3 regions of the Streptomyces sp. NPDC059248 genome follow, and region 1 is predicted to be linked to each of the others. Evidence: predicted binding sites of a transcription regulator. Region 1 holds the regulator's gene; each other region holds the start of a gene.

Region 1 (7,169 bases):
ACGTGAAGCACCCGGGCGCTTACGCGGCGGCCATCGCCGAAGGCCGCTCCCCGGGCGCGGGCCGCGAGCTGCTCACCCCGGAGGACCGCCGGGTCGAGCGGATCCTGCTCGAACTCCGCCTCCGCGAGGGCGTCCCCCTGTCCCTGCTGCGCCCGGCGGGCCTGCGCGCCGCGACCCGGTCCCTGACGGACGGCCTGCTGGAGCCGGGCCCGTACGAGGAGGGCCGCGCGGTCCTGACCCTGCGGGGCCGCCTGCTCGCGGACGGGGTGGTCCGGGACCTGGTCGACTGACCCCGCCGCCCCCGGGGGCCGCCGCCAGCCAGGCACCCGCGCCCGGCGCCCGGCCCGGCACCCGCGCCCCGGGTGCCGCGGACTACTCCGGGGGCGCCGTGACGAAGTCGATCAGCTCCTCGACCCGGCCCAGCAGCTCCGGCTCCAGGTCCTTGTAGGAGTGGACCCGGGAGAGGATGTGGCGCCAGGCCGCGCCCGTGTCGGGGGGCCAGCCCAGCGACCGGCAGACGCCCGTCTTCCAGTCCTGGCCGCGCGGGACCCGGGGCCAGGCCGGGATCCCCACCGACGACGGCTTCACCGCGCCCCATACATCGATATACGGATGCCCCACCACCAGCACCTGCGGATCCGTCACCGACGCCGCGATCCGCGACTCCTTCGAGCCGGGCACGAGATGGTCCACCAGGACCCCCAGCCGGGCGTCGGGACCGGGGGCGAACCCGTCGACGATCGCGGGCAGATCGTCGATCCCCGCCAGATACTCCACCACCACCCCCTCGATCCGCAGATCGTCCCCCCACACCCGTTCCACCAGCTCGGCGTCGTGCCGGCCCTCCACATAGATCCGGCCCGCCCGCGCCACCCGCGCCCGGGACCCCGGGACGGCCACCGAACCCGAGGCGGTACGCGCCGGACGCGCCGGAGCTCCCGCCCCCGGGCGCACCAGCGTCACCACCCGCCCGTCCAGCAGAAAGCCGCGCGGCGCCAGCGGGAACACCCGGTGTTTGCCGAACCGGTCCTCCAGCGTCACCGTCCCCGCCTCGCACGCCACCACCGCCCCGCAGAATCCGGTGGCCACCTCCTCCACCACCAGATCGGGGTCCGAGGAGTCCGCGGGCACCTCGGGAACCGGCGCCGACTTCTTCCACGGCGGGGTCAGATCAGGGCTGTAGCTGCGCATTCGCCGACGCTACGACACGCCGAACCGGTCCGCCAGCACAGCGCGCTGCGCCCGGACGAACGCCGCGTCCACCACGGCCCCGTGCCCCGGTACGTACACCGCGTCCGCCCCGCCCAGCGCCAGCAGCCGGTCCAGCGCCCCGGGCCAGCAGGCACCGACCGCGTCCGGGCCCGCCTGCGGTTCGTCCGACTCCTCCACCAGGTCCCCGCAGAACATCACCCCAGGGTCGCCGGGGACCCAGACCACCAGATCGTGCCCGGTGTGCCCCGGGCCCGCGTTCACCAGCACCACCCGCCGCCCGCCGAGGTCCAGCGCCCGTTCGTCCGTCACCGTGTGCCCCGGCACCACCAGGGCCCGCGCCGACCGGGCGGCCTCCTCCCGCGGCACCCCGAACCGCACCGCGTCCTCGTGCAGCACCTCCCGCTCCGCCCGCAGCAGCGCCGCCACCCCCGCCGCCCCGAAGACCTCGGCGCCGGGGAACGCCGCCGTCCCCATCACATGGTCGAAATGGGGATGGCCGAGCGCGATATGCGTCACCCGGCGACCGCCCAGCAGCGCCTCGGCCTGCGCCCGCAGCTCCGCGCCCTCCGCCAGCGTCGAGCCCGTGTCGTACAGCAGGGCGCCGTCGCGGCCCGCGATCAGCCCGCAGGTCGCGTCCCACCCCGGCAGCCTGCGACGGCCCACCCCCGGGGCCAGCCGTTCCCACCCGTGGTCTTCCCAACCGATGTCCATACCGGGACGCTATCGCCACGATCACGGGCGAAGCGGTCGGTGGTGGCGCGGTAGCGTGGTCGGTCACCTTGCTACGGCCGTACCGGGCGGCCGTACACTGGCACGAAGAAAACTTGGCACTCGGGCACGTGGAGTGCCAGGCGAACCACCGGGGAACACTTCCGGGACCACCAGACAGGCGGACGAGCGGCCCCGGCCGCTCCTTCGAGCAGCCGGACGACGCAGTTGGAGGTGGGCGCGATGCTCAGCGAACGCAGACTCGAGGTCTTGCGCGCCATCGTCCAGGACTATGTCGGCACGGAGGAGCCGGTCGGCTCCAAAGCGCTCACCGAGCGCCATCGGCTCGGCGTCTCACCGGCGACCGTCCGCAACGACATGGCGGTGCTGGAGGAGGAGGGCTTCATCGCCCAGCCCCACACCAGCGCCGGACGCATCCCCACCGACAAGGGGTACCGGCTCTTCGTCGACCGTCTCGCGGGCGTCAAGCCGCTCTCCGCGGCGGAGCGGCGGGCCATCCAGAGCTTCCTCGACGGCGCCGTCGACCTCGACGACGTCGTCGGCCGTACGGTGCGGCTGCTGGCGCAGCTGACCCGCCAGGTCGCGATCGTCCAGTACCCGTCGCTGACCCGGTCCACCGTCCGCCATGTCGAGCTGCTGTCGCTGGCCCCGGCCCGGCTGATGCTCGTCCTGATCACGGACACCGGCCGGGTCGAGCAGCGCATGGTCGACTGCCCGGCGCCGTTCGGCGAGACGTCTCTCGCCGATCTGCGGGCCCGGCTCAACAGCCGGGTCGTCGGCCGCCGGTTCACCGATGTGCCCCGGCTCGTGCAGGATCTGCCGGACTCCTTCGACCCGGAGGACCGCGGCACGGTCTCCACCGTGCTCTCCACCCTCCTCGAAACCCTCGTCGAGGAGACCGAGGAGCGGCTGATGATCGGCGGTACCGCCAATCTCACCCGCTTCGGACATGATTTCCCGCTGATCATCCGGCCGGTGCTGGAGGCGTTGGAGGAGCATGTGGTGCTCCTCAAGCTCCTCGGCGAGGCCAAGGAGTCCGGCGGGATGGGCGTGACCGTGCGTATCGGTCACGAGAACGCCCATGAGGGCCTCAACGCGACGTCCGTCGTCACCGTCGGCTACGGTTCCGGCGACGAGGCGGTTGCGAAACTCGGCGTGGTCGGACCGACCCGCATGGACTACCCCGGAACGATGGGAGCGGTACGCGCAGTGGCACGTTACGTCGGACAGATCCTGGCGGAGTCGTAAGTGGCCACGGACTATTACGCCGTACTCGGCGTACGCCGCGACGCGTCCCAGGACGAGATCAAGAAGGCGTTCCGCAGGCTCGCCCGGGAACTCCATCCGGATGTGAACCCGGATCCGAAGACGCAGGAGCGGTTCAAGGAGATCAACGCCGCCTACGAGGTGTTGTCGGACCCGCAGAAGAAGCAGGTCTACGACCTCGGCGGCGATCCGCTGTCCCAGGCGGGCGGCGGCGGGGCCGGTGGCTTCGGCGCCGGTGGCTTCGGCAACTTCTCGGACATCATGGACGCTTTCTTCGGTACGGCGTCCCAGCGCGGCCCGCGTTCGCGCACCCGGCGCGGCCAGGACGCGATGATCCGGCTGGAGATCGACCTGAACGAGGCGGCGTTCGGGACGACCAAGGAGATCCAGGTCGACACCGCCGTCGTCTGCACCACCTGCTCCGGTGAGGGCGCCGCGCCCGGCACCTCGGCGCAGACCTGCGACATGTGCCGCGGACGCGGTGAGGTCTCCCAGGTCACCCGCTCTTTCCTGGGCCAGGTCATGACCTCCCGGCCCTGCCCCCAGTGCCAGGGCTTCGGCACGGTCGTCCCGACCCCCTGCCCCGAGTGCGCGGGCGACGGGCGGGTCCGTTCGCGGCGCACCCTGACGGTGAAGATCCCCGCCGGTGTCGACAACGGCACCCGGATCCAGCTCGCGGGCGAGGGCGAGGTCGGCCCCGGCGGCGGCCCCGCCGGTGATCTGTACGTCGAGATCCACGAGCTGCCGCACGCGGTGTTCCAGCGCCGCGGCGACGATCTGCACTGCACGGTCACCATCCCGATGACCGCGGGCGCCCTCGGCACCAAGGTGCCGCTGGAGACCCTCGACGGGGTGGAGGAGATCGACATCCGGCCCGGAACGCAGTCCGGCCAGTCGATCCCGCTGCACGGGCGCGGGGTGACCCATCTGCGCGGCGGCGGCCGCGGCGACCTGATCGTCCATGTCGAGGTGACGACCCCGACCAAGCTCGACCCCGAGCAGGAGCGGCTGCTGCGCGAGCTGGCCGAGCTGCGCGGCGAGGACCGGCCCCTGGGCCAGTTCCAGCCCGGTCAGCAGGGCCTGTTCTCCCGGCTGAAGGACGCGTTCAACGGCCGCTGAGCCGTCCCCGCGCACTCTTCCCGGCGTACGGAACGCCCCCGGTCCCCCTGTCGTTGTCGGGACCGGGGGCCCGTTTCGTCACGGACGTGCACAGGTGGCACGATGCCTCCATGTCCTCCCCGCCGCCTTCCGTCCTGTCCGAGCTGTCCCGGTACCCCGTGATCGCGGCCCCCATGGCCGGCGGGGCGTCGAACTCCCGGCTCGCCGCCGCCGTCTCCGCGGCGGGCGGCCTCGGGTTCCTCGCCGCCGGTTACAAGACGGCCGACGGGATGTACCAGGAGATCAAGCAGATCAGGGGAGCGACTTCCAGGCCCTTCGGTGTGAACCTCTTCATGCCGCAGCCCCGGACCTCCGACCCGAGCGCCGTCGAGGTCTACCGGCAGCAGCTCGCGGGCGAGGCGACCTGGTACGAGACTCCGCTCGGCGACCCCGAGTCCGGCCGGGACGACGGCTACGAGGCCAAGCTGGCGATCCTGCGGGACGATCCGGTGCCCGTCGTCTCGTTCACCTTCGGCTGCCCCGCCCCGGACGTCCTGGCGTCCTTCGCGCGGGCCGGGACGTACACCGTCGTCACCGTCACCACGCCCGATGAGGCCCAGGCCGCGCAGTGGGCGGGCGCGGACGCGCTCTGCGTCCAGGGCATCGAGGCGGGCGGCCACCAGGGCACCCACCGCGACGACCCGGCGAACGACGGCACCGGTATCGGACTGCTGTCGCTGATCACCCTGGTCAGGGCCGTGGTCGAGCTGCCCCTGATCGCTACCGGAGGGCTGATGCGGGGCGACCAGATCGCGGCGGTGCTGGCGGCCGGGGCGAGCGCGGCCCAGTTCGGTACGGCGTTCCTGGTCTGCCCCGAGTCCGGCGCCAACCCGCTGCACAAGCAGGCGATGACGAACCCGCTGTTCGTACGGACCGAACTGACCCGCGCCTTCACCGGCCGCCCCGCCCGCGGCCTGGCCAACCGCTTCCTGCGCGAGCACGGCCCGTACGCCCCCGCCGCCTACCCCGAGGTGCACCACCTCACCAGCGGTCTGCGCAAGGCCGCCGCCGCGGCCGGCGATCCGCAGGGCATGTCCCTGTGGGCCGGGCAGGGCCACCGGCTCGCCCGTGAGCTGCCCGCCGCCGATCTGGTGGCCACCCTGGTCGCCGAGTGGCACGAGGCGGCCGGCGCGGCCGAGCACGACGCCGCCTCCGGAGCCGTAACGGACGAGGAGGGCACCCGATGACCGCGCCCGTCTTCGTCGTCGACTCCCTCGACGGCACCGCCCCCGGCTCCGTCGTCACCCTCGAAGGGCCCGAAGGACGCCACGCCGTCTCCGTCAAGCGGCTCAGGGCCGGGGAGGACGTCGTCCTCACCGACGGTCTCGGCCGGGGCGCCGCCGGCCGGGTCCTGGGGACCGAGGGCAAGGACCGGCTCGTGGTGGAGGCCGTCGGCCTTCTCGCGGAGCCCGAGTCGTCGCCCCGGATCACAGTCGTCCAGGCCCTGCCCAAGGGCGACCGGGGCGAACTCGCCGTGGAGACCATGACCGAGACCGGCGTCGATGCGATCGTCCCCTGGTCGGCGGCCCGCTGCGTCACCCAGTGGCGGGGCGAGCGGGGCGCCAAGTCCCTGACGAAATGGCGCGCCACGGCCCGCGAGGCGGGCAAGCAGTCGCGCCGACTGCGCTTCCCGGAGGTCGCCGAAGCGGCCACCGGCCGTCAGGTCGCGGAGCTGCTGGCCGCCGCCGACTTCGCCGCGGTCCTCCACGAGGAGGGCGCGACCCCGCTCGCCACGGCCGATCTGCCCGCCGACGGCTCGATCGTGGTCGTCGTCGGCCCCGAGGGCGGGGTGTCCCCGGAGGAGATCGCACTCTTCGAGGCCGCGGGAGCCCGCCCGTACCGGCTGGGCCGCAGTGTGCTGCGCACCTCCACGGCGGGTACGGCGGCGACGGCCCTCCTCCTGACCCGTACGGGCCGCTGGTCCTGATCCCCATGTCGGCCGGTCCCGGCGGTGACCCCCGCGTCGGCCGGTCCCGGCCGCCCGCGCGGCCGATGGCACAGTCGGGGCGCGGCGCGCACCGGTTTCCCCCGTCGTTAGGCCGTTCGGGTGATGTATGGCCGCATGCGGTCTGTCGCCGGGGCCCCGGTGATGCCACCCTTCCGTGCATGCGCGACAGGACGGGCGGTACGGCCGCCGCGACACGGCGGCGGGGAGCGGTGGCCGGGCTGGCCGTGGCCGCGGTCGTGATGGGGGCCGCGGCCTGCGAACCGGGCGGGGAGCGGACGATGTCGGCCGCCTCCGTCGCCAGGACCACCGAGCACACCGCGCAGAGCACCCTGGAGCGGATCGGATTCGACGTACGGCGGTTCACCTGTACGGCGACCCTGCCCGGCGAGGGCGGCCGGAGCGCGGCCCCCGCCGGTACGGCCGCGGCGACCGTCGCCTGTGAGGGCCGGACCCGCGACGACCGCCCGATCGCGGTCAAGGGGAAGGTCACGGACGAGACACCGGGCATCTGCGTACGCGGCGACCTCGACGCCCGGGTCGACGGGAAGCCGGTCTTCGAGGCCCGGTATCTGGGCCGCTGCGACAAGGGCAGGACCTACGCCCCCGTGACCCGGGAGGCCGGCGAGCGGACCGAGCCGACTCCCGCACGCAGCGGGAAGCGGACCGAGGAACGGCCGGACGACGGGACCAGGACCCGGATCAGGACCAGGACCGTCACCGAGACGGCGACGAAGACGGCGACGAAGACCGCCACCGAGACGGCGACGGTGACGGCGACCGTCACCGTGACGGCCACCCGGACCGCCGCCCCGGAGAACTGACCCCCGGCACCGGGGCCCGCACGTCCCGACCACGG
Region 2 (7,169 bases), on a different contig from region 1:
GACGCCCAGAGCCGGAAGTCCTTCCGCCAGACCCGCTTGGGGTCGACGGCGCTGTCGAGCACGATCCGGTCGGAGCGGTGCGGGAACAACTCGGTGTAGACGGCGCCGAGATACGTTCCGTACGAGATCCCGAAGTAGTTGATCTTCTTCTCGCCGAGCGCCGCCCGGATCGAGTCCATGTCACGGGCGGTGTTACGGGTGTTGAAGTGGATGAGGTCCGCCCCGTACTTCGTCCGGCACTTCTCGGCGAAGGACCGGGACAGGGCGGTGTCGCGGGCGAACGTCTCCTTCTTGTAGGGGCGTTCGATCGCGACCTCCTCGGGGCTCAGTCCGCAGACCACGGGGGTGCTCTTCCCGATCCCGCGCGGATCGAAGCCGATCAGGTCGTACCGGTCGAGTACGGCCTTCGGCAGCCGTTTGCGCATCTCGCCCGGCAAATCGAGTCCGGGGCCGCCGGGCCCGCCCGGGTTGAAGAGCAGGACGCCGCGGCGCAGGGCCGGGTCGGCGGCGCCGATCCGGGAGATCTCCACATCGATCTTCCGGCCGCCGGGCTTCCTGTAGTCGAGCGGCACCTTCAGGGTCGCGCACTGGACATCGGCGGGGCCGTCGGCCCGGCAGCGCCGCCATTCCGTCATCGGTCCGGATATCGCGTCGGCGGTACGCGCGTGAACACCTCTTGGTGTCGGCGCCCCCGGTGCCGCGACGGCCAGTGCCGGGGTCAGGCTCGCCAGCACACTCACCGCGACGGTCGGCACCAGGCGTCTTACCTTCACGGAGCAATTCCTTCCGTTCGGTTTCCGGGACACCCACGACCCTGCCCGACCCGACGGCGACCGCGAATCATCCCGAAAGTCGGTATCAGCTATGTCCGGGGTCCCATGGCACCCGGTACCGGTCATTCCTCAGACGCAGCTGAATTCGGCCACTGTCGGGGGGCGATTACCGGTCGCCACTGAACGGGGGTGAACGAACGGGCGAATACCGGCGGTGCCCGGCACCGGATGAATACCGGTACGGGGAACGGATTTCCCGGATACGCCGAAGGGCGGCACCCCTGGGAGAGGGGTGCCGCCCTTCGGGACGACCGGTCCGCCGATCCTGGGAAAAGCTCCCGGGATCAGAAGTCCATGTCACCGCCCGGCATACCGCCCGGAGCGGCCGCGGCGGCCTTCTCCGGCTTGTCGGCGATGACGGCCTCGGTGGTGAGGAACAGCGCGGCGATCGACGCGGCGTTCTGCAGCGCGGAACGGGTCACCTTCGCCGGGTCGAGAATGCCCTCGGCGATCATGTCCACGTACTCGCCGGACGCGGCGTTCAGACCGTGGCCGGGGGTCAGGTTGCGCACCTTCTCCACGACGACACCGCCCTCGAGGCCGGCGTTGACGGCGATCTGCTTCAGCGGGGCCTCCAGCGCGAGCTTCACGGCGTTGGCGCCGGTCGCCTCGTCACCTTCGAGCTCCAGCTTCTCGAAGACCGAGGAAGCCTGGAGCAGAGCCACGCCGCCACCGGCGACGATGCCCTCCTCGACGGCCGCCTTGGCGTTGCGCACGGCGTCCTCGATGCGGTGCTTGCGCTCCTTGAGCTCCACCTCGGTGGCGGCGCCGGCCTTGATGACGGCCACGCCGCCGGCCAGCTTCGCGAGACGCTCCTGGAGCTTCTCGCGGTCGTAGTCCGAGTCGGAGTTCTCGATCTCGGCACGGATCTGGTTGACCCGACCGGCGACCTGGTCGCTGTCACCGGCGCCGTCGACGATGGTGGTCTCGTCCTTGGTGATGACCACCTTGCGGGCGCGGCCCAGCAGGTCGAGACCGGCGTTCTCCAGCTTGAGGCCGACCTCCTCGGAGACGACCGTGCCGCCGGTGAGGATGGCGATGTCGTTCAGCATCGCCTTGCGGCGGTCGCCGAAGCCCGGGGCCTTGACGGCGACGGACTTGAAGGTGCCGCGGATCTTGTTGACGATCAGCGTCGACAGGGCCTCGGCCTCGACGTCCTCGGCGATGATCAGCAGCGCCTTGCCGGACTGCATGACCTTCTCCAGCAGCGGGAGCAGGTCCTTGACCGAGGAGATCTTGGAGTTGACGACGAGGATGTACGGGTCGTCGAGGACGGCCTCCATACGCTCCATGTCGGTGGCGAAGTACGCCGAGATGTAGCCCTTGTCGAAGCGCATACCCTCGGTGAGCTCCAGCTCCAGACCGAAGGTCTGGGACTCCTCGACGGTGATGACGCCTTCCTTGCCGACCTTGTCCATGGCCTCGGCGATCAGCTCGCCGATCTGGGTGTCGCCGGCGGAGATGGAGGCGGTGGAGGCGATCTGCTCCTTGGTCTCCACATCCTTGGCCTGCTCGAGGAGGGCACCGGAGACGGCCTCGACGGCCTTCTCGATGCCGCGCTTCAGGCTCATCGGGTTGGCGCCGGCCGCCACGTTGCGCAGGCCCTCGCGGACCAGCGCCTGGGCGAGCACGGTGGCCGTGGTCGTACCGTCACCGGCGACGTCGTCCGTCTTCTTGGCGACTTCCTTGACCAGCTCGGCGCCGATCTTCTCGTACGGGTCCTCGAGCTCGATCTCCTTGGCGATGGAAACACCATCGTTGGTGATCGTGGGGGCGCCCCACTTCTTCTCGAGGACGACGTTACGGCCCTTGGGGCCAAGGGTGACCTTGACGGCGTCGGCGAGCTGGTTCATCCCGCGCTCGAGACCGCGCCGTGCCTCCTCGTCGAACGCGATGATCTTTGCCATGTGAAGTGTCCTCCACGGACTGGGTGGGAAGCTCAAATCGGACCGCGTCTGCGCCCGCGACGGACGGCCTGCCACGCCGTGCGGCTCCATGCGCCACACGGTCGGCTGACCTCACCGACTCGGCCCTTCGGTAGCACTCTCACCCGGAGAGTGCTAACGCCAATGATTAGCACTCGACCCCCGAGAGTGCAAGGCCGCCCGATAGGGCGTCGACGAGGGGCGGTGGTCGGGCGGCGGGGTGGGCGCAAGCGCCGGTGGACGGCGCGAGGGCGTACCGGCCATGGGCGGACGAAGGTGCCGGGGTGGGAAAACGCAAGGGTCCGCACCCCGGCGAGCGGGATGCGGACCCTTATATTGAGTGCGTGCGTCGGTGACGCGGACGCGTTGAGAAGGTCCGGTCAGGCCGAGAGCTTGACCATGTCGGCCTGCGGGCCCTTCTGACCCTGCGAGATCTCGAACTCGACCCGCTGCCCCTCCTCCAGGGTGCGATAGCCGTCCATCTGAATCGCGCTGTAGTGGACGAAAACATCCGCACCACCGTCGACCGCGATGAAGCCGTACCCCTTCTCCGCGTTGAACCACTTGACGGTGCCCTGAGCCATGCCTAACTCCCCTATTACTGGCCCTTGCACAGGACCGCACCTCGCGGACCCGGGTCAGACCTCACCCGACCTCACAGGTGTGCGCCGGAACGCGTCGACCGCGGCTGAATGTATCTGCACAACTGCCCTCTGCAACAGGTCAGTCGGACGAGAAATCCGGAAGGCTACTATCGGGTAATTGGCCTGAATTCAGGGAATTACGGGGCAAATCCGGCCGGACAAAAGGAACCTATGAGACAGATTGATGTCAGACATTGGCTGCTTCTTATCGAGCCCGGGCGCATTCTCATACCTGGCGCGTGATGCCGGATTGCGGGGTGTTCCCCAATTCTAGCGTGCTCAACCATGCAGAATGGCCCCCTCCGGATGTCTTACGGAGGGGGCCATTCCCATTACCGAGTGTCATGAGCCCTACGGCTTATGACACGGACCGTGCGCGGGGGCGCGTGGCAGCGCGGGGGCGCGCGGTCCGGCGCGTTTCAGCAGCCGCCGGCGACGGCGGGGATGATCGAGATCCCGGCGCCGTCGGGCGTGGCGGTCTCCAGGCCCTGCTCGAAGCGGACGTCGTCGTCGTTGACGTAGACATTGACGAAGCGGCGCAGCTTGCCCTGGTCGTCGAGGACGCGGGCGGAGATCCCCGTGTGGTTCTTCTCCAGGTCGGCGATGACCTCGGCGAGGGTGCCGCCGTCGGCCGTCACCTCGGCCTTGCCGCCGGTGTAGGTGCGCAGGATGGTCGGGATGCGGACGTTGACGCTCATGGTGAGTGGTGCCTTCCTCGGGCGGGAGGGGACGGGGGGCTGGGACGGGGCGCCCCGGCGGCGGGGCGGGTACGGCCGGCCGTTCGACCGACCGGCCGTACGACCGTGTGACCGACGGGCCGACGGTACGGCCGGGCCGGTCAGTGGGCGAGACCCGCCTCGCGGAACGCGTCCAGGCTGGGCCGGATGACGGCGCTGGGGCCGGTGGTCGGGGCGACCGCGTCCAGCGTCTTGAGTCCGTCGCCGGTGTTGATGACGACGGTGGTCAGCGCCGGGTCGAGCACCCCCGCGTCCAGCAGCTTCTTCGCCACGCCGACGGTCACGCCGCCCGCGGTCTCGGCGAAGATGCCCTCGGTTCGGGCGAGCAGCTTGATGCCGTCGACGACCTGCTCGTCGGTGACGTCCTCCACGGCGCCGCCGGTGCGCCGGGCGATGTCGAGGACGTACGGTCCGTCGGCCGGGTTGCCGATGGCGAGGGACTTGACGATGGTGTCGGGCTTCACCGGGCGTACGACGTCGTGCCCCGCCTTGTAGGCGGCGGAGACCGGCGAGCAGCCCTCGGCCTGGGCGGCGAAGATCCGGTAGGGCCGGTCCTCGACCAGACCCAGGTCGATCAGCTCCTTGAGCCCCTTGTCGATCTTGGTGAGCTGGGATCCGGAGGCGACCGGGATCACGATCTGGTCCGGGATCCGCCAGCCGAGCTGCTCGCAGATCTCGTACGCCAGGGTCTTGGAGCCCTCGGCGTAGTACGGCCGCAGATTGACGTTGGTGAAGCCCCAGCCCTCGCCGATCGGGTCGCCGATCAGTTCGGAGCAGAAGCGGTTCACATCGTCGTACGTGCCCTCGATGCCGACCAGCTCGCCGCCGTAGACGGCGGCCATGACGACCTTGCCCTGCTCCAGGTCGTGCGGGATGAAGACGCAGGAGCGGAATCCGGCGCGGGCGGCGGCGGCGCCGACGGCGCCGGCCAGGTTGCCTGTGGAGGAGCAGGAGAGGGTGGTGAAGCCGAAGGCGCGGGCGGCCTCGACGGCGATCGCGACGACCCGGTCCTTGAAGGAGTGGGTCGGGTTGCCGGAGTCGTCCTTCACATACAGCTCACCGGTGACGCCCAGCTCGGCGGCGAGCCGGTCGGCCTTGACCAGCCGGGTGAAGCCGGGGTTCAGATTGGGCTTGTCGGCCACGTCGGCGGGGACGGGCAGCAGCGGCGCGTAACGCCAGATGCTGTCGGGTCCGGCCTCGATCGTCTTGCGCAGGGCCTCCGGGTCCCCGGCCGGCAGCTCGTACGCGACCTCCAGCGGCCCGAAACAGGCGGCGCAGGCGAAGACGGGGCCGAGCGGGGTGCGCTCGCCGCACTCGCGACAGGAGAGGGCGACGGCGGAGCCGAGGTCCACGGAGGACGTGGCGGGGGAGGTGGCGCTGGTCGCGTCAGTCGCGGTCGCGGTGCTGACGGTGTTCGGTGCGGTTTGCGCAGCCATGGAGGCGAGGCCCTTTCTCCTCATCTTCCTCATGGCGCATCTCGCCATGAGACGGACTTGGCACCTTCCCGAGCCGGGAGCCTCGCGGCGTCCGCGCGTGCTGTACGCACTGCGCGCTGTACGCACTGTGTGCGCCGTGACGACGGAGACCGGCTGGAGGGTTGCCGGGGCTTCAACGGGCCGTATCCCTCTGCCCCTCTGGATGAGCGGTATTCGATTGTTGAACGTGGTGAACGGCGGACCCCGACATACGACGGTCATCCGCGTTGTTCAAGACTGTAACCGAAGGTCCGGAGGGTTGAGATAGTCGTCCGTACCGCGAGATGGATCACACGGCAAGGCACGACCCGGGTCACCGGCCCCCGCGACGGGGTCGCGGGGGCCGCCGGAGCAGACCGAGCGACTGAGGAGTAGGGCACGTGCTCGAAGAGGTAGAGCGCTGGCTGGCGACGCGTTCCTGGTCGGCGGCGGACCGCCCGCTGTCCCGGCTGGTCGCCGCGAAGCGGTCGGCCACCCCGTCGCCGACGGTGAGTGTCGTCCTGCCCGCGCTCGACGAGGAGGCCACGGTCGGTGACATCGTCACGGTCATCCGCCGGGAGCTGATGGAGAAGGTGCAGCTCGTCGACGAGCTGGTGGTGATCGACTCCGGCTCCACCGACCGGACGGCCGAGGTCGCTGCGGCGGCGGGCGCGCGGGTGGTGCACCGGGACGCGATCCTGCCCCGGATACCGGCGCTGCCGGGCAAGGGCGAGGTGCTGTGGCGGTCCCTCATGGTCACCCGCGGTGACATCGTCTGTTTCGTCGACGCCGATCTGCGGGACTTCTCGGCGGACTTCGTCTCCGGGATCGTCGGCCCGCTGCTGACCGACCCCGAGGTGCAGTTCGTCAAGGCGATGTACGACCGCCCGCTCGGTGAGGCCGCGGGTCAGGGCGGCCGGGTCACGGAGCTGGTGGCGCGGCCGCTGCTCAATCTGCACTGGCCCCGGCTGGCGGGCTTCGTCCAGCCGTTGGGCGGGGAGTACGCGGCGCGCCGCACGCTGCTGGAGCGGCTGCCGTTCCCCGTGGGTTACGGGGTGGAGCTGGCGCTGCTGGTGGACGCGGTGCAGACGGTGGGCCTCGACGCGCTGGCGCAGGTGGACGTGGGCTCCCGCAAGCACCGCCACCAGGACGGCAGGGCGCTCGGCCGGATGGCGGCGGCGATCTACCGCACGGCGCAACTGCGACTCTCGCGCGGACATTTGGTGCGGCCGTCGCTGACCCAGTTCGAACGGGGCGAGGAGGGCTTTGTGCCGTTGACCCACACGGTGGACACGGTGGAACGTCCGCCGATGCGCGAGATCGGTGAGTATGCGGCGCGTCGCGCCGCATAAAACGACCTTTCGGGCAAACGGGGATGAATATCCTATGTATGGTTTATGCCCGCATCGCCCGGCCCCGGTATCCGTCGTCCGCCCCCGGCCGCTCCCGCGTCCCCCGTATCCCGCACGGGCGGACGCCGTACCGGAGGCCCCCCGCACGACGCGGCACCCGGGGCGCCCCACCACGGCGCCGCCGCCGGGCCCTGCGCCTCGCCGGGCTGCTCGCCCTGCTGGTC
Region 3 (7,169 bases), on a different contig from region 1:
TGGGCAGGCCATGTGTGCCGACCGCGCGCCGTCTGTGGCTGGTCGCGCAGTTCCTCGCGCCCCTGGATGTTGTGGTTCACGTGCTGTGTGGGGTGCGGGGCCCTTGGTGTGTCTTGTCGGGTGAGCGTTGCTCCAGGACTCTGCGGGTTGCTTGTGTGGCGCGGGTTGGTCGGTCGACTCCGGGGTTACCTCCTCGCCATCGGCGGAACCCGGGCCCTCGGAAACGCTGACCGCTGCATCCCGCCGACGGCTGCGGGGGCAACCCCGCATCCGCCCTCCCCACGCACACGAACATGCAGCCGTCACACGTCGGTGGACGCGGAACGGGTCGAGCCCGGCGCCCCCTGAGTGGGGGCGCCGGGCTCGGCGCGGGGTGTCCTGACGTACGGGACGGTGTCAGTGGGAGTGGCCGTGGCCGTGGCCCGCGTCCGCCGGCTCCTCTTCCTTCTTCTCGACGACCAGGGTCTCGGTCGTGAGCAGCAGGGACGCGATGGAGGCGGCGTTCTCCAGGGCGGAGCGGGTGACCTTGACCGGGTCGATGACGCCGGCCTTCACCATGTCCACGTACTCGCCGGTGGCGGCGTTGTAGCCGTGGCCGGCCTCCAGCTCGCGGACCTTGGAGACGATGACGTAGCCCTCGAGGCCGGCGTTCTCGGCGATCCAGCGCAGCGGCTCGACCGCGGCGCGGCGGACCACGGAGACACCGGTGGCCTCGTCGCCCTGCTTGCCCAGGTCGCCGTCGAGCACCTTGGCGGCGTGGACCAGCGCGGAGCCACCACCGGAGACGATGCCCTCCTCGACCGCGGCGCGGGTCGCGGAGATGGCGTCCTCCAGACGGTGCTTCTTCTCCTTCAGCTCCACCTCGGTGGCGGCGCCGACACGGATCACGCACACACCTCCGGCCAGCTTCGCGAGGCGCTCCTGGAGCTTCTCGCGGTCCCAGTCGGAATCCGTGGACTCGATCTCGGCCTTGATCTGGGCGACCCGGCCGGTGACGTCCTCGGAGCTGCCGCCACCGTCGACGATGGTGGTGTCGTCCTTGGTGATGGTCACGCGGCGGGCGGAGCCCAGCACGTCCAGACCGGCCTGGTCGAGCTTGAGGCCGACCTCCTCGGCGACGACGGTGGCACCGGTGAGGGTGGCCATGTCCTGCAGCATCGCCTTGCGGCGGTCGCCGAAGCCGGGGGCCTTGACCGCGACGGCGTTGAACGTGCCGCGGATCTTGTTGACGACGAGGGTGGAGAGCGCCTCGCCCTCGACATCCTCGGCGATGATCAGCAGCGGCTTGGAGCCACCGGCCTGGATGACCTTCTCCAGCAGCGGCAGCAGGTCCTGGATGGAGGTGATCTTGCCCTGGTTGATCAGGATGTACGGGTCCTCCAGGACGGCCTCCATCCGCTCCTGGTCGCTCACCATGTACGGCGAGAGGTAGCCCTTGTCGAAGGCCATGCCCTCGGTGAAGTCCAGCTCCAGACCGAAGGTGTTGGACTCCTCGACGGTGATGACACCGTCCTTGCCGACCTTGTCCATCGCCTCGCCGATGAGCTCGCCGACCTGCGAGTCCTGGGCGGAGAGCCCGGCCACGGCGGCGATGTCGGACTTGTCCTCGATCGGACGGGCGGTGGCGAGCAGCTCGTCGGAGACGGCCTTGACCGCGGCGTCGATGCCCTTCTTCAGGGCGGCCGGGGACGCGCCGGCGGCGACGTTGCGCAGACCCTCGCGGACCAGCGCCTGGGCCAGCACGGTGGCGGTGGTGGTGCCGTCACCCGCGATGTCGTTGGTCTTGGTCGCCACCTCCTTGAGGAGCTGGGCGCCCAGGTTCTCGTACGGGTCGTCGAGCTCGACCTCGCGGGCGATCGTGACACCGTCGTTGGTGATGGTGGGAGCGCCGAACTTCTTGTCGATGACGACGTTGCGGCCACGGGGGCCGATCGTCACCTTCACGGTGTCGGCAAGCTTGTTGACGCCGCGCTCAAGGGCGCGACGGGCGTCTTCGTCGAACTTCAGGATCTTCGCCATGGGAGCGTTTCAGTCCTCTTCTGAAAAGTCTGCGAAAAAGCCGCGCCCCCAGCGCCCGTTCAGGAAAGTCAGCGGGGGCCAGGGGCGCGGATCAAGAACAAGCGGAGACGGCTCGGCTTACTTCTCGATGATCGCGAGCACGTCGCGAGCCGAGAGCACGAGGTACTCGTCACCGTTGTACTTCACCTCGGTGCCGCCGTACTTGCTGTAGAGCACGACGTCGCCGACCTTGACGTCGAGCGGCAGGCGCTCGCCGTTCTCGAAGCGGCCCGGACCAACGGCGAGGACGGCGCCCTCCTGGGGCTTCTCCTTCGCGGTGTCCGGGATGACCAGGCCGGAGGCCGTGGTCTGCTCGGCGTCGAGCGGCTGGACCACGATGCGGTCCTCGAGCGGCTTGATGGCAACCTTGGAGCTGGCGGTCGTCACGATCCGACCTCCCCCTTCGGAGATCTCACGGGGTTAACTGTCTGAGGTGGCGACCAGGTCGATCCGTCGTCGCGGGTGCCGGACCTGCCTGTCGCTGTGTTGGCACTCTCCCTCGGGGAGTGCCAGAGCCGAGACTATGACCGCGATTAGCACTCGGTCAAGCGGAGTGCCAATTCGTCCGCCCGTGGCGGAACACGGCGCGCCGGGCGCACGCCCGATGCGCCCGGCCGAACCGGCGCGCGCCGGGGTGCTTTCAGAGCCGGTCCAGCAGCCGGCCGGCGGCCTCGGCGGGCGCCGGAAAGGCCGGGAAGGCGGGAGCCGCGCCGGAAGGGGTCGGCGCGGGGGAAGCGGGGTTGCGTACCGGGGCGCGCGCTCCTTCGCGCCCGGGGGCGCCCGCGGCACCGGTCCCGGCGGCGTCGGCCCTCTCGCCCCCGCCCGGGTCCACCGCCCGGCGGCCGAGCCGTTCGATGGGGTCCACGGCCGGGGAGGCGCACCCGGCGGAGCCGAGCAGCGCCCCCGCGGCCAGGACGGCGGCCGCGATCCGCCTCACACGTAGTCCTCCAGCCGGGCGACGGCGTACCCCTTCTCGGTGATCGTCTTCATGACCTGGCGCACCATGTCGGGCATGGTGCCCTTCCAGTCGCCGGCGCCCCGGAAGTGGGTCAGGACGATGTCGCCGGGGTGCAGATCCCGGTCCCACTCCCGCCACTCCATATGGTCCGGGAACGCCTCGGCGGCCCAGAGCGGCACCGCCTTGACCCCGCAGGTCTGCGCGGCCTTCAGGGTGTCCCGGTTGTAGTTGCCGTACGGCGGCCGGAACAGCGGCGGGCGCTTCCCGTACAGCCGCTGGAGGCTGTCCTGCTGACCGCAGATCTCCTGTCGCTGGTCCTCGTAGGAGAGGCCGGGCATATAGCGGTGGTTGAGGGTGTGATTGTGCAGTTCGACGCCCGCGTCCTGCATGCGCCGGAAGTAGCCGTAGTCGTCGTTGATCACGTAGTCGCTCAGGAAGGCGCTGTACGGGATCTTCAGATCGCTCATCATCCGGAGGAAGTCGGGGTCCTTCTCGGCCCCGTCGTCGACCGTCAGAAAGACGATCTTCTCCTTCACCGGGACGGTGGTGAAGACCGGCGGCAGGGCCGCCCCGCCCTCGACCTCGAACCCCTGACGGGTGTTGATCAGGGGTTTGGTCGCGGGCGGCTGGGGCGCGGGCAGCGGGGTCTGTGCGAGCCCCCACTTCCGGGCCGCGACCGCGCGGGCCTTCTGGACCTTCTCCACCTGGTCCACGTAGTCGGCGCGCGATCCGGCGGGCCCGGCCCGCTGGGCGTCCTTCTCCGCCCGCTCAAGCTGGGACTCCTCCGCCTGGGCCCCGGAGTGGGGCGGCGCTCCGCCGTGCCCCTGCGGGCCGGGTACGGTGCAGCCCGCGCCGAGCGCGCAGGCGAGCAGCGCGACCGCGATCCGGGTTCCGCGCGGGGCCGGGGCCCGCCGCCGTGCGCCGCCGGAAGCCATCTCCTCACCTCTGCCCGCATTGTGGACCATTCCAGCCATCTTTCCGTTTTGTCGTACTAGCCGCATGGCGCTGCATCCTGGCAGCCCGCCCCCCACCGGATCCGTACGACACCGCCGTCACCTGTGGACAGTGACCCTCCTGGCCCACAACTGGCTCACAATGGGCCGGGTGAACGACGCCTCCGCCTCCCCCACCGCTTCGCCGTCCGGCCTTCCGGCGCCCCTCGCCGTTTTGCTCTCGCCCGAGGGCCGTGCCCTGCTCGACGCGGTACGCGACTACGACCCGGCCGGCGAGCTGGCGCTGGCGACCCGGCTGCGCCGCGACCATCCGGCCGAGCTGGTCTCGGCGGCGCTGGCCCAGGCCGGGCTGCGGCGGCGGGCGGTCGCCAAGTTCGGCGCGGCGGACGCGTATCGCATGTTCTTCACCCCGAACGGCGTCGAGCAGGCCACCCGCGCCCCGGTCGCCGCCCACCGGGCCGCCCGGCTCGCCGCCCTCGGGGTGCGCTCCGTGGCGGATCTGTGCAGCGGTATCGGCGGCGACGCGATCGCCCTGGCCCGGGCGGGCATCCGGGTGCTGGCCGTGGACCGCGACCCGCTGACCGCCGCCGTGGTCCGGGCCAACGCCGAGGCGCTGGACCTGGCCGACCTCGTCGAGGTGCGGTGCGCGGACGTCACGGAGATCGACACCGAGCCGTACGACGCCGTGTTCACCGACCCCGCGCGCCGGGGCGGCCGGGGCCGGGTCTTCGACCCGGAGGCGTACTCGCCCCCGCTGTCCTGGGCGCTCGACGCGGCCCGCCGCCGCCCGGTCGCCGCCCTCAAGATCGCGCCGGGTGTGCCGCACGAGCTGATCCCCGACGACTTCGCGGCCGAGTGGATCTCGTACGAGGGCGATGTGAAGGAGGCCGTGCTGTGGCGCGGCACCGGCGACCCGGCCCCGGGGACCGTCGCCGCGACCCTGCTGTCCGGCGACGGTACGGAGGCGTACACGCTGACCGGGCGCGGGCTGCCGAATCCCCCGGTGCGTCCCGTGGGCCGCTATCTGTACGAGCCGGACGGCGCGGTCATCCGGGCCCATCTGGTGGCCGAGGTCGCGGCCGGGCTCCCGGACGGCGGACTGATCGACGAGACGATCGCCTATGTCACGTCGGACGCGCTGCGCCCGCTGCCGTCCGCCACCGCGTACGAGATCACCGATGTGCTCCCGTTCAACCTGAAGCGGCTGAAGGCGCTGCTGCGCGAGCGCGCGGTCGGGACGCTGACGGTGAAGAAGCGGGGGTCTGCGGTCGAGCCCGAGGAGGTACGGCGCAAGGTGAAGCCCAGCGGGCCGAACGCGGCGACGGTCTTTCTGACCAGGGTGGACGGCGCGCCCTCGATGCTGATCGGCCGCCCCGCGCCGGCCGCGGGCTGAGCCGGGGCCGGTCTCAGCGGTGGGCGCCCCCCGCGCGGCGCGCGGCCGGGACCGGGTCGAGGACGCGGGCCAGCCAGTGCAGATGGGCGAGCGTGTTCGCGAGCCCCGCGAGCCCGGCGACGACCGGGACGAGCCCGGCGCCCAGGGTGTAGACGAGGGTCGAGTAAGGGGTGCGGTGCCCCTCGTCGACGGCGCCCGAGAGCGTCCCGCACACCACGAGCCCGGCCACGAGACAGCCGAGGGAGACCAGCAGCCAGGCCCCGTTGAGCCAGCCCCGGCCGAACCGGGCGTCACCGCGCGGATCCCGGTCGAGGGCCGTCCACGACCGCAGCAGGGTCCGTACGGCCCGGTCCTCGCGCGCGTCCGCCGCGACCACGGTCAGGGTCGGTACGAGGATCGCCGCGCCCACGATGCCGACGAACGCGGCAAAGACGAGATTGAAGCCGTCCACGGTGTCGTCGACGGAGTGGAGCCCGACGCCGACGAGCGCCCAGCCCGCTTCGAACGCCGCCACCACGATGACCAGACCGGCCAGCCGGGCCGGGCCGACCGACTTGCGAACCAGCTGTCCGAGAACGCGCCGACGCTCGTCGAGCAGGGCGCGGCGGTCCGGCCAGGGGGATATGTCGCCCGGTTCAGGTGGCGGAGAAGGCAGCGCAGACATGCGCGGAGGTTACCTCTACCCGTGGCCACGGCCAGTACCGGACGCATCCGGCGCCCACGGGTGTTCGTCGGCCCGCAGCCCGGTGGTGGGCTTGTCGCGCAGTTCCTCGCGCCCCTAAAAACATCTCCGGGCGGGGCGCCTCTCAATGATCTCGGGCTGGGGGGTGCATGTTCGTGTGCGTGGGGAGGGCGGATGCGGGGTTGCCCCCGCAGCCGTCGGCGGGGTGCAGCGGTCAGTGTTTCCGAGGGCCCGGGTTCCGCCGATGGCGAGGAGGTAACCCCGGAGTCGACCGACCAACCCGCGCCGCACAAGCAACCCGCAGAGTCCCGGAGCAACGCCCAGCCGACAAGACCACGCACAAGGGCCCGAGCCCGACAAGAGACGTGAACCACAGCATCCAGGGGCGCGAGGAACTGCGCGACCAGCCACCCACCAAACCGCACCCGGATCTCCTCGTCAGGCCCCACGGCGCGTCGCCGCCGCCCGCGCCAGAAGCAGCGCGCGTTCGCGGTCGTTGCGGGCCAGGGCCGCCGCGCGGCGGAACTCCGCGTGTGCCTCGTCCGTGCGGCCGAGGCGGGCCAGCAGGTCGCCCCGTACGCTCGGCAGCGGGTGGTACTCCCGCAGCCCGGGGTCGTCGGCGACCGCGTCGACCACCGCGAGCCCGGCCTCGGGCCCGTACGCCATGCCGACGGCGACGGCCCGGTTGACCTCCACCACCGGGGACGGCGCGACGGCGGCGAGCCGCTCGTACAGCGCGGCGATCATGGCCCAGTCGGTGTCCTCGTACCGCACGGCACGGGCGTGACACGCGGCGATCGCGGCCTGGAGGGTGTAGGGCCCCGGGGCCGTACCGGTGGCGCCCGCGCGGTCGAGGGCGGCGTATCCGCGCCGGATCAGACGCCGGTCCCAGCGGGCCCGGTTCTGGTCGGCGATGAGGACCGGCGCACCGCCGGGCCCGGTCCTGGCCGGAATCCGGGACGCCTGGATCTCCAGCAGGGCGGCGAGTCCGTGGACCTCGGCCTCGTCCGGCAGCAGCGCCGCGAGTACCCGGGCCAGCCGCAGCGCCTCCTCGCAGAGTGCCGGGCGCACCCAGTCGTCGCCCTTGGTGGCCGAGTAGCCCTCGTTGAAGATCAGGTAGACGAC

The links. Region 1 encodes HrcA, which represses chaperone genes, less so after heat shock. Its sites were predicted from a motif close to TTNGCACTCNGNNNNNCNGAGTGCNAA; they were not measured.
Region 2: the regulator HrcA is predicted to act here: its motif matches at 2,907-2,933, upstream of groL (chaperonin GroEL).
Region 3: the regulator HrcA is predicted to act here: its motif matches at 2,592-2,618, upstream of groES (co-chaperone GroES).

The regions. Positions count from the first base shown of each region.
Region 1 is NZ_JBHYZV010000024.1:3,306-10,474, forward strand. Features, by position in the region: gene hemW (radical SAM family heme chaperone HemW) at 1-290, shown strand, start outside; gene ACFXG1_RS12790 (DUF3097 domain-containing protein) at 373-1,191, opposite strand; gene ACFXG1_RS12795 (MBL fold metallo-hydrolase) at 1,201-1,923, opposite strand; gene hrcA (heat-inducible transcriptional repressor HrcA) at 2,164-3,189, shown strand; gene dnaJ (molecular chaperone DnaJ) at 3,190-4,326, shown strand; gene ACFXG1_RS12810 (nitronate monooxygenase) at 4,437-5,552, shown strand; gene ACFXG1_RS12815 (16S rRNA (uracil(1498)-N(3))-methyltransferase) at 5,549-6,292, shown strand; gene ACFXG1_RS12820 (hypothetical protein) at 6,472-7,134, shown strand.
Region 2 is NZ_JBHYZV010000004.1:123,952-131,120, forward strand. Features, by position in the region: gene ACFXG1_RS03310 (alpha/beta hydrolase) at 1-773, opposite strand, end outside; gene groL (chaperonin GroEL) at 1,118-2,740, opposite strand; gene ACFXG1_RS03320 (cold-shock protein) at 3,139-3,342, opposite strand; gene ACFXG1_RS03325 (MoaD/ThiS family protein) at 3,822-4,100, opposite strand; gene thrC (threonine synthase) at 4,241-5,575, opposite strand; SAM riboswitch class I at 5,593-5,784, opposite strand; gene ACFXG1_RS03335 (glucosyl-3-phosphoglycerate synthase) at 5,995-6,945, shown strand; gene ACFXG1_RS03340 (hypothetical protein) at 6,984-7,169, shown strand, end outside.
Region 3 is NZ_JBHYZV010000023.1:17,491-24,659, forward strand. Features, by position in the region: gene groL (chaperonin GroEL) at 397-2,019, opposite strand; gene groES (co-chaperone GroES) at 2,137-2,445, opposite strand; gene ACFXG1_RS12345 (hypothetical protein) at 2,699-2,995, opposite strand; gene ACFXG1_RS12350 (polysaccharide deacetylase family protein) at 2,992-3,951, opposite strand; gene ACFXG1_RS12355 (SAM-dependent methyltransferase) at 4,112-5,362, shown strand; gene ACFXG1_RS12360 (hypothetical protein) at 5,376-6,026, opposite strand; gene ACFXG1_RS12365 (RNA polymerase sigma factor) at 6,483-7,169, opposite strand, start outside.